One region of the Sphingomonas sandaracina genome, then DNA from elsewhere that is predicted to be linked to it. Evidence: predicted binding sites of a transcription regulator. Region 1 holds the regulator's gene; each other region holds the start of a gene.

The links. The regulator LexA, encoded in region 1, represses DNA repair genes until DNA is damaged. The targets are predictions, from matches to a motif close to GTTCCNCNCTTGTTCT.
Region 2: U1707_RS13700 (ribonucleoside-diphosphate reductase subunit alpha) is a predicted target of LexA. The motif match lies at 1,505-1,520, and genes of this name have one in related genera.
Region 3: U1707_RS10790 (MmcB family DNA repair protein) is a predicted target of LexA. The motif match lies at 1,527-1,542, and genes of this name have one in related genera.

The regions. Positions count from the first base shown of each region.
Region 1 covers NZ_JAXOJK010000001.1:511,362-514,637, reverse strand. The annotation lists gene U1707_RS02150 (ComEC/Rec2 family competence protein) at 1-1,469, shown strand, start outside; gene lexA (transcriptional repressor LexA) at 1,602-2,276, opposite strand; gene U1707_RS02140 (molybdopterin molybdotransferase MoeA) at 2,345-3,276, opposite strand, start outside.
Region 2 covers NZ_JAXOJK010000004.1:170,200-173,475, reverse strand. The annotation lists gene U1707_RS13710 (EAL domain-containing protein) at 1-382, shown strand, start outside; gene U1707_RS13705 (haloacid dehalogenase type II) at 471-1,187, shown strand; gene U1707_RS13700 (ribonucleoside-diphosphate reductase subunit alpha) at 1,599-3,276, shown strand, end outside.
Region 3 covers NZ_JAXOJK010000003.1:288,749-292,024, forward strand. The annotation lists gene U1707_RS10775 (PaaI family thioesterase) at 1-314, shown strand, start outside; gene U1707_RS10780 (DUF1491 family protein) at 311-637, shown strand; gene U1707_RS10785 (cell wall hydrolase) at 827-1,441, shown strand; gene U1707_RS10790 (MmcB family DNA repair protein) at 1,554-2,051, shown strand; gene U1707_RS10795 (ankyrin repeat domain-containing protein) at 2,212-2,817, opposite strand; gene U1707_RS10800 (SCO family protein) at 2,896-3,276, shown strand, end outside.

The sequences.
Region 1 (3,276 bases):
TCGCCGCAGCGCTCGCGACCGGCGACGTCGGCGCGATCAGCGAGGAGGATTCGGAGGCGATGCGCCGGGCGGGCCTTGCACATCTGCTGTCGGTCAGTGGGCTGCATATCACCGCGGCAGTGGCGGCAACGATGTTCATCGTCCTGCGACTGTTGGCGCTGAGCCCCTGGCTCGCCTTGCATGTCCGCCTGCCGCTCGTCGCGGCACTGGCGGGCGCGGCGGCCGCTATCGGTTACACCTTGCTTACGGGCAGTCAGGTGCCGACGATCCGATCCTGCGTCGCGGCATTGCTCGTGCTCGCGGCGCTGGCGATGGGGCGTGAGGCGATGACCTTGAGGCTCGTCGCGGCAGGCGCGATGTGCGTCATGCTCGTTTTGCCCGAATCGGCGGCGGGGCCGAGCTTTCAGCTGTCGTTTGCGGCGATCACCGCGATCATGGCGCTGCACGAACACGCCGCGGTTCGGGTGTTCTTCGGGCCGCATGACGAGGGTCGGGGGCGGCGTCTCGCACGCGGCGTGGCGTCGTTGCTGCTGACCGGACTGCTGGTCGAATTCGCGCTGATGCCGATCGCGGTCTATCATTTCCATAAGGCCGGGCTTTACGGCGCGTTTGCCAACATCGTTGCGATCCCGCTGACGACGTTCGTGGTTATGCCGCTCGAGGCGTTGGCGTTGTTGCTGGATGCGGGCGGGCTTGGCGCACCGATCTGGTGGCTGGTCCAGTGGTCGCTCGATACGCTGCTCTGGCTTGCCCATCTCGTCGCCGGCGCTCCGGGATCGGTGCGGTCGTTGCCGGCCATGCCGACGGCGGCGTTCGCGCTGATGGTGGTCGGCGGGATCTGGATTGCCTTGTGGCGGACGCGGCTTCGGCGGCTGGGGCTGGTGCCGCTGGCGATCGGGGCCGTGTGGGCGCTCACCACACCGCCGCCCGACATCCTGGTGACGGGCGATGGTCGTCATGTCGCGGTACGCACGGTGGCGGGGCTGGCGATGCTGCGGGATCGAGCGGGAGACTATACGCGCAATACGCTGGCCGAGAATGGCGGGGTGGACGGCGAACCACTCTTGTTGGCCGACCAGCCGGATGCGCGGTGCAGTCGCGACCTTTGCGTGACGGACGTGGTCGCCGGTGGGCGGACCTGGCGCGTGCTGGCGACGCGCAGTGCGTATATGGTGCCGATCGGCCAGCTGATCGCAGCGTGTCGTTCTGCGGATGTCGTCGTCAGCGAACGGGGCTTGCCGAAGCGGTGCGTGCCACGCTGGCTTAAGCTGGATCGTCGTGTTCTGAAGAAGACGGGCGGGATTGCGTTGACGTTGGGTACGGGGCGGATAGTGACGATCCTGAGCCCTGGCGACCGGCATCCCTGGCGGGATCCTCCGACGCTTGAGCGAACTTCGGGAAGTAGGAGTCTGGCTTCTCGAAAGCCGTATCGGAGGTGGGATGGCCATTACGAACGGTCGTTGCCCTGACGGGAGTTACGCCCGCAGCTACGTAAGATGCCGCACGGTACCCTGGATCCTGACTTTCGTCAGGATGACGGGGCCTAATAGTCTAGCGAACGTCCGCCGCGGCTTGCCAATGTGCCCGTGCTGTTCCGACCCTTAGTCGTAGCGGCGGAGGATGCCGGACAGCTTGCCTTGGACGCGGACTTGCGCGGGGGCGTAGCGTTGGGGGTCGTAGGCGCGGTTGGCGGGGTCGAGGCGGACCATTGCGCCTTCGCGGCGGAAGTATTTGAGGGTGGCTTCGCTGTCTTCGATCAGGGCGACGACGATCTCGCCATCGCGGGCGGTCTCGGTGCGGCGGATCAGGGCGTAGTCGCCGTCGAGGATGCCAGCTTCGACCATCGAATCGCCGGAGACTTCAAGGGCGTAGTGTTCGCCGGTGCCGAGAAGCGCGGCGGGGACGGCCAGCATGGTGCTGCCTTCGAAGGCTTCGATCGGGACGCCGGCGGCGATGCGACCGTGGAGGGGGATCTCGATCACGTCGTTGGCCGGCTGCGGCGTCGCGGCGGTGGGCGCTGCCTTGACGTTCGACGACTTGGACGGGGTCTTCTTTTCCGGACGCTCGGGCATGCGCAACACTTCGAGCGCGCGCGCGCGGTTGGGCAGGCGGCGGATGAAGTTGCGCTCCTCAAGCGCGCTGATCAGGCGGTGGACGCCCGACTTCGACTTGAGGTCGAGGGCGTCCTTCATCTCCTCGAACGACGGCGAGACGCCGGTATCGTTGAGGCGATCGTTGATGAAGCAGACGAGTTCGTGCTGCTTGCGCGTGAGCATGGCGGTTCTCCGTCCGGAACAGACGAGGAACCTCTATGGAACATAATTAACGGCGTCAAGCGCTCGCTTTACACGATCACGAGGATTTCCGCCGATTCGCCTGTCTTTGCGATCGGCGCATTGCCGGCGCGGACGATCAGGCAGGTCGAGCGGGCAAGCGTCAGCAACATCGAACTGTCTTGGATCGTGGAGGCATAGGCCTTGCCCTCTCGGAGTTCGGCACGGAGATAATCGGTGCGGGCGTTGTTGGCGGGGAGGTCTTCGCCGAGCAGGGCGTGGGTGGACTGGGGCAGCGGGTCGCGCGCGCCGGCCATGTGGGCGACGACGGGTTTCACGAACAGCGTCGCGGTGACGAACGCCGAGACCGGGTTGCCGGGCAGGCCGAGCACCATCATCCCGCCGATCCGGCCGGCCATCATCGGCTTGCCGGGGCGCAGTGCGATCCGCCAGAAATCGATGGTCCCCCCGGCGGCTTCGATCGCCGGGCGGACTAGGTCGTGATCGCCGACCGACGCGCCTCCGGTTGTGACCAGCAGGTCGGCCTGAACGCTGGCGAATGCGTCGCGCAGCACGTCCAGATCATCGGGGAGGATGCCGAGGTCGATGACGTCGACGGGCATGTCGGCGAGCATCGCAGCGAGCATGATGCCGTTCGATTCGGGGAGCGCGACGCCGTCGGTGGTCGAGCCGGGTGGGACGAGTTCGTCGCCGGTGGCGGCGACGGCGACGCGGACGCGGCGGTTGACGGTGAGGCTGCCGTGGCCCCCGGTTGCGGCGACGGCGATGCGCGCGGGGCTGAGGCGGTCACCGGCGGCGATCAGGCGGGTGCCGGTGGAGAAATCGAGGCCCTTGCGGCGGGTGTTGCGGCCGAGCGTCTGCGGGCCTTCGCCGGCGAGGATCAGGGTTTCGCCGCCACGCTCTGCTTCTTCCTGCACCATGACCGTGTCGGCACCGTCCGGCATGGCGGCGCCGGTGAAGATGCGGGTGGCTTGGCCGGTGG
Region 2 (3,276 bases), on a different contig from region 1:
CTATGTCTATGGCCGCCCGGTCAGCGCCGAGGACGCGTTGCGCCAGTTGACGGCGCAAAACGGAGTCGCCACCCCAAGCGGCTTCAAGGTCAGTCGCGCGCCAAGGACGAAGATGCTGCGCTCGGCCGGCATCCTCATCGACGGGGTGCGCGGCGATGTCCGCATCCGCGATATCTCGACGTCCGGCGCGATGATCGATGGCATTTCGGTCGACGGCAATCCCGACGGTCTAGAGATGCTGATCGAACTGCTCGAGCATCAGATGGTCCCGGCGCGTATCCGCTGGGCGCGTAACGGGAAGGCTGGAATCGAGTTTCACGAGGCCTTCAATCTCGCAAAGCTGAACCAGGCCCCGGGATCGCGTCTGCGCAGGACGGGATAAGCGCGCTCCCGCCCATCTGCCACCCGCCCCCAAATCAAGCGACGGAACCGTCAGGATTCCCCGTCGTATCCCTAGCGGGAGACTGCACATGGCGATCAAAGCTTTGGCCTTCGACGTTTTCGGCACGGTGGTCGATTGGCGCTCCGGCATCGCGCGAGACGCAGCGCCCGTGCTGGCCGGTCTCGGCCGGTCCGACATCGACCCGCATCGCTTCGCGGACGGCTGGCGGCGGCGCTATCAGCCGGCGCTGGAACAGGTGCGCAGCGGACGGCGGCCGTTCGTCATCCTCGATATTCTCCACCGCGAGGCGCTCGAGGATCTGTTGCGCGAATATGCGATCGATCCGGCGACGGTCGACGAGGGGACGCTGGTTGATCTGACGCACGCCTGGCACCGGCTCGACCCTTGGCCCGATGCGGTCGACGGCCTGACTCGCCTCAAGGCGCGGTTTCCGATCGTCACGCTCAGCAACGGCAACATCGCGCTGATGGTCGAGATGGCGCGGCGTGCGAAGCTTCCCTGGGATGCCATCCTCGGCGCAGAGGTCAGCAAGGTCTACAAGCCGCTGCCCGAGGCCTATCTCGCCACCGCGCGCCTGCTGGGTCTCGATCCGGGTGAACTCTGCCTCGTCGCCGCGCATCACAGCGATCTGGCCGCGGCGCGGGCCTGCGGACTGGCGACCGCCTATATTGACCGGCCGATGGAATATGGCGGCCGCCCCGCGCCCGATGCGGACCAGGCGCAGGCGTGGGATCATGCCGTCACCAGCATTTCCGCGCTCGCCGACCGCCTCGCTTCGACCTAGAGTCCCCGACGTCGCGGTCGGGGTTGCGCAAGCAACATTTGCCACCTTTGCGCGCTAAATAATTTTTCGTTCCCGCTTCGTCCCCTTGCACTTCGCGAACCCCGCAGAAGTCCACGCGTCGCGAATATGCTGGTCGATAAAGATCAGGGCGAACACGACGAACCGAGCCGCCGACGCCCCCCGCACCCCCTTGCGTCTCTCCGCGCTTTGGCACAATCTCTTGGGGTTGCGTTCGGGGGCGGACCCAATCGCTGGTAGAACAACCCTTGCATAGCTCTATGCGATATGACCGTAAGCGCGCCTTCCACCGCCGCGATGGTCACTTTTTGTTCTCCCGCTCGGGACCGTCCGATGGTAGCATGGCGACAGGTTACCGATTCGAACGAATACAGAACACTAGGAGCAGTTTCGATGGATTTCAGAAACAGCAGCCGGGATAGCGACATGACCACAGACACGATCGAACAGACCATCGCAGCGCCTGAAGCCGAGGCACCCAAGGCGCCGCGCCAGGCACAGGACAGCCACTCCGTGCGCGCGCAGATCTACCCGGTCGAGGTCGATCACAGCCGCGACGCGCTCCTGACCGAGTTCGGCAAGGACACGCTCAAGGATCGCTATTTGCTCCCGGGCGAGAGCTACCAGGACCTGTTCGTCCGTGTCGCGTCGGCCTACGCCGATGACGCCGGCCACGCGCAGCGGCTGTACGATGCGATCTCGAAGCTCTGGTTCATGCCCGCCACCCCCGTTCTGTCGAACGGCGGCACCGGTCGCGGCCTGCCGATCTCGTGCTACCTCAATTCGGTTCCCGACAGCCTCGGCGGGATCGTCGACACTTGGAACGAGAATGTCTGGCTCGCCTCGCGCGGCGGCGGCATCGGCACCTATTGGGGCAACGTCCGCGGCATCGGTGAGCCGGTCGGCCTCAACGGTAAGACCAGCGGCATCATCCCGTTCGTCCGCGTCATGGATTCGCTGACGCTCGCGATCAGCCAGGGCTCGCTCCGCCGCGGCTCGGCCGCGGTCTATCTCGACGTCTCGCACCCCGAGATCGAGGAATTCCTCGAAATCCGCAAACCCTCGGGCGATTTCAACCGCAAGGCTTTGAACCTCCACCACGGCGTGCTGATCACCGACGACTTCATGGAAGCGGTGCGCAACGGCGAGGAATGGCACCTCCGCTCGCCGAAGGACCAGGCGATCCGCGCCACCGTCGACGCGCGCTCGCTGTTCCAGAAGCTCGTCGAGACCCGCCTCCAGACCGGCGAGCCGTACATCGTCTTTGCCGATCACGTGAACAAGGCGATGCCTAAGCATCACCGCGAGCTCGGCCTCAAGGTCTCGACCTCGAACCTGTGCTCGGAGATCACGCTGCCGACCGGCAAGGATCACCTCGGCAACGAGCGTACCGCGGTCTGCTGCCTGTCGTCGCTGAACCTCGAAACCTGGGATCAGTGGAAGGACGAGAAGGGCCTGATCGAGGACGTCATGCGCTTCCTCGACAACGTCCTGCAGGATTACATCGACCGCCACGAACCCGGCATGGAACGCGCCGCCTACTCGGCAGGTCGCGAGCGCTCGGTCGGGCTCGGCGTGATGGGCTTCCACAGCTTCCTCCAGGCACGCGGCATCCCGTTCGAGGGTGCGATGGCGAAGTCGTGGAATCTCCGCATGTTCAAGCACATCAGCAGCCAGGCGAACGAAGCCTCGATGCAGCTCGCGATCGAGCGTGGCCCCTGCCCCGACGCCGCCGACGTCGGCGCGATGGAGCGGTTCAGCTGCAAGATGGCGATCGCGCCCACGGCTTCGATCTCGATCATCTGCGGAGGCACGTCGGCGTGCATCGAGCCGATCCCGGCGAACATCTACACGCACAAGACGCTGTCGGGCAGCTTCTCGATCAAGAACCCGTATCTCGAAAAGATGCTGAGCGAGAAGTCGAAGAACTCGGACGCGGTGTGGAACTCGATCCTCGAGCAGGGCGGTTCGGTCCAGCATCTCGACTTCCTCTCGGTCGAGGAAAAGGACTGCTACAAGACGTCGTTCGAGATCGACCAGCGCTGGCTGCTAGAACTGGCGGCGGATCGCA
Region 3 (3,276 bases), on a different contig from region 1:
ATTATCACGCCGGCGGCGCGGCGCATGGCACGAGCTATTTCAAGATGCTGGACGATGCCGCCTTTTATGCGTCGAACAGCCTCGTCACCGATCGCTTCCTGCTGACGACCGCGTTCAACCTGCTGCTCACCCGCCCGCTGAAAGTCGGGCCGGTGATCGCCGAAGGACGCTGGATCAGCGGCAAGCGACGGGTGTTCGTCGCGGATGCGCGATTGATCGATGCAGAGGGCGAAGAGGCGGCGCGCGGAACGGGCACGTTCATGCGCTCGCGGATCGCGCTTGCCGGTCTTCCCGGATATCGCGCGCCGGCATGAGCGGTCGGCTGCCCAGCGGCGTATTGGTCAGCGCCCTGCTTCGCCGCGTCAATGACGCCGGCGGCTTTGGTGCGGTGATGGCCAAGGGCGACGCTCAGGGCGGCGCGATTCTGGTCATCGCGATCGACAAGGGGGCGCCTCCCCGCCTGCTGGAGCGTGGCATCGGGCCCGACGGAAGGACCGCATTGATCGACTCGACCCCCGCCGAAGACCTTGACGGCTATTGGCGACGACGCCGCGCAAGCGACGCGGATCTATGGGTAATCGAGGTGGACATCGCAGCGGCGGAACGGTTCGCCGCTGAAACGATCCTCGACGATTGACTCTAAAGCCCCCCCAATAGAGGGGAATTGCAACATTGATTGGCGTTGTGCTGGGACGGGTGCGATCCGGATCAGTTACGCAGTCGGGGGGATGCCTGGATGGTCGGCTTGTACGATCGACTCCACGGTCCAACCGCATCTGAATAAGTTTGAATGACGATACTTCAGCGGGCCGCGACGATCGCGGCCATGACATTCTCTCTCGCCGGCCTGCTGGGCAACAGCGCTCCGGGTCATGCTACGGGCATCGATAAGCCGGCGGTCAATCTTACCGCTCTCGCAAATCTAAACGCCCTCTCGCCGCAAAATGTTCCGCAGACCGCTCCAGCCGCAACGCCCGTTGCTCCTGTCGAGCAGACTGCCGTCGAGCCCGCTGCGACCACCGAAGCCGAAGAATTCGATACGCTTGCCCAGGCCGTTGCCGCGCAGGATAGCGCCGCCGCCGACGACTCGCTCCAGTGCCTTGCCGGTGCGATCTATTTCGAGTCCAAGGGTGAGCCGCTGACCGGCCAGCTCGCGGTCGCCGAAGTCATCATCAATCGCGCCAAGTCGGGTCGTTTCCCGGCCGACGTCTGCGCCGTCGTCAAGCAGCGCGGCCAGTTCAGCTTCGTGCGCGGCGGTCGGATCCCCACCATCTCCGGCGGTGCCGCCTATCGCACCGCCATCGCCGTCGCCAAGGTCGCACTTGCCAGCGCATGGAACAGCCCTGCCGAGAAGGCGCTGTATTTCAACACCCCCGATCGCCGCCCTTCGGTTCGCGCGGTCAAGGTCGCCGCGATCGGCAACCACGTCTTCTATCGCTGAGACGATATCCCCCTCCGTTCGTGCTGAGCGAACGGTTGGCGACCGGACGAGACTAACGACCACAATCCGTGAATGAGCTTGCCTCGTTCGCGGATTGTTCTATTTCCGGCGCATGCTCGACATGCCGCCGGACTCCTGCATCGACGAACCCGGATCGCCCTTATGCGCCGCCGACGTGGCGCGTGGCGTGATCCGGATGTTGTTGCGTCACGATCTTACCGCGATGACCGAAGTGCCGCTGGACGGCGGGCGTCGTGCCGATCTGATGGCGGTGGACGCGCGCGGCCAGATCGTCATCGTCGAGATCAAGGTATCGCGCGCCGACCTGCTCGGTGACGGCAAATGGCCGGATTATCTCGGGCATTGCGATCGGTATTTCTGGGCGGTGCCGGCAGGGTTCGATGTCGGGCCGCTGGCCGGACCTGCATTCCTGCCCGAGCGAACCGGGATCATCATCGCCGATCGCTACGATGCGGCGATCGTACGCGAGGCCCACACCATCCCCCTGCCCGCGCATGTCCGCAAACGCGGCACGCTGGCGTTCGCACGGCGGGCGGCGCGGCGGTTGATCGCGCAGATGGACCCGGATGCGGACGGATTGGCGTTCTGATAGCTTGGCGGATCCCCTCCCTGGAAGGGAGGGGGGGGGGGGGTGGGCTTCCGTATCGTGCAGCCGTTGCTTCACAAGCTGGCCTACCCACCCCCGACCCCTCCCTTCCAGGGAGGGGAGAAAGGTGCGGCCCTGTTGACCCAATACGCTCCGAAGAAGTTCAGAACTTCGGGCCCGACACGGCCTTGCGCACCTTTTTCGGCGCGTCTTCCAACAGCTTGCTGACGATCGGGTTGCGTCCATCCTGCTTGGCATAGGCGCGCGCGGACATGCCCGCGATGATATCCGCCTGGTCGGGATCGGCGTTCTCGGCCAGCAGCACCCGGATCATGCCCACGTCGCGGCGTTGCACTGCGCGGATCAGCGGGGTCTCGCCGGCGGAATTGGCGAGGTTGGGGTTCGCCCCCGCTGCGGTGAGGATCGGGATCATCCCGGTCTGCCCGAGCGTCACGGCGAGCAGCAGCGGCGTGTTGCCCTTGCCGTCGCGCAGGTTCGCGTCCGCGCCCTTTTGCAGCAGAAAGCGCAGATACACCTCGTCGCCGCGCTTGATCACGATGTGGAGCGCGCCCTCCCCGCTCGTCACGTCGCGCGTGTTGATGATGTTGCTGCCCGGACGTCCGAGCATCTCGAGCACGTCGTTGTTCTTGGCGTCGCGCACGGCGGACAGGAACTTGTACCCCTCCGATTGGCCTTGCGCGGCTGCGGGCGTTGCGCCGACCAGCGCGGGCGTCAGGAGAGTAGCGGCGAGCAACAGGCGAATACGCATCGAGAGACTTCCTTGGTTCGTCCTGACTATGGGCGACGCTTGCGCCGCGGTGGCTAACAGATCAAGGCTGGCGGCATCATGACCATGCGTTTCATCCTCTTCGGGGCCCTCACGCTTACGGGCGCGCTTTCGGCATGCGGTACCTCCGCACCCCCCGCCAAACCGCCCCTCGAAGGCGCGCGGATCGGCGGTCCGTTCGCCTTGACCGACCAGAACGGGCAGGCCGTCACCGAGCGCACCTTCGCGGGCAAGTACCGGATCATGTATTTCGGCTACACCTTCTGTCCCGATGTGTGTCCGACGGATGTCCAGGCGATCGGCGCCGCGGTGAAAAAGCTCGAGTCAAGCGATCCCGCGATCGCCGCGAAGATCGTCCCGGTGTTCGTAACGGTCGATCCGGCGCGTGATACCCCCGCGGTGCTCAAGCAGTTCGTCTCCGCCTTCCACCCCCGTATGGTC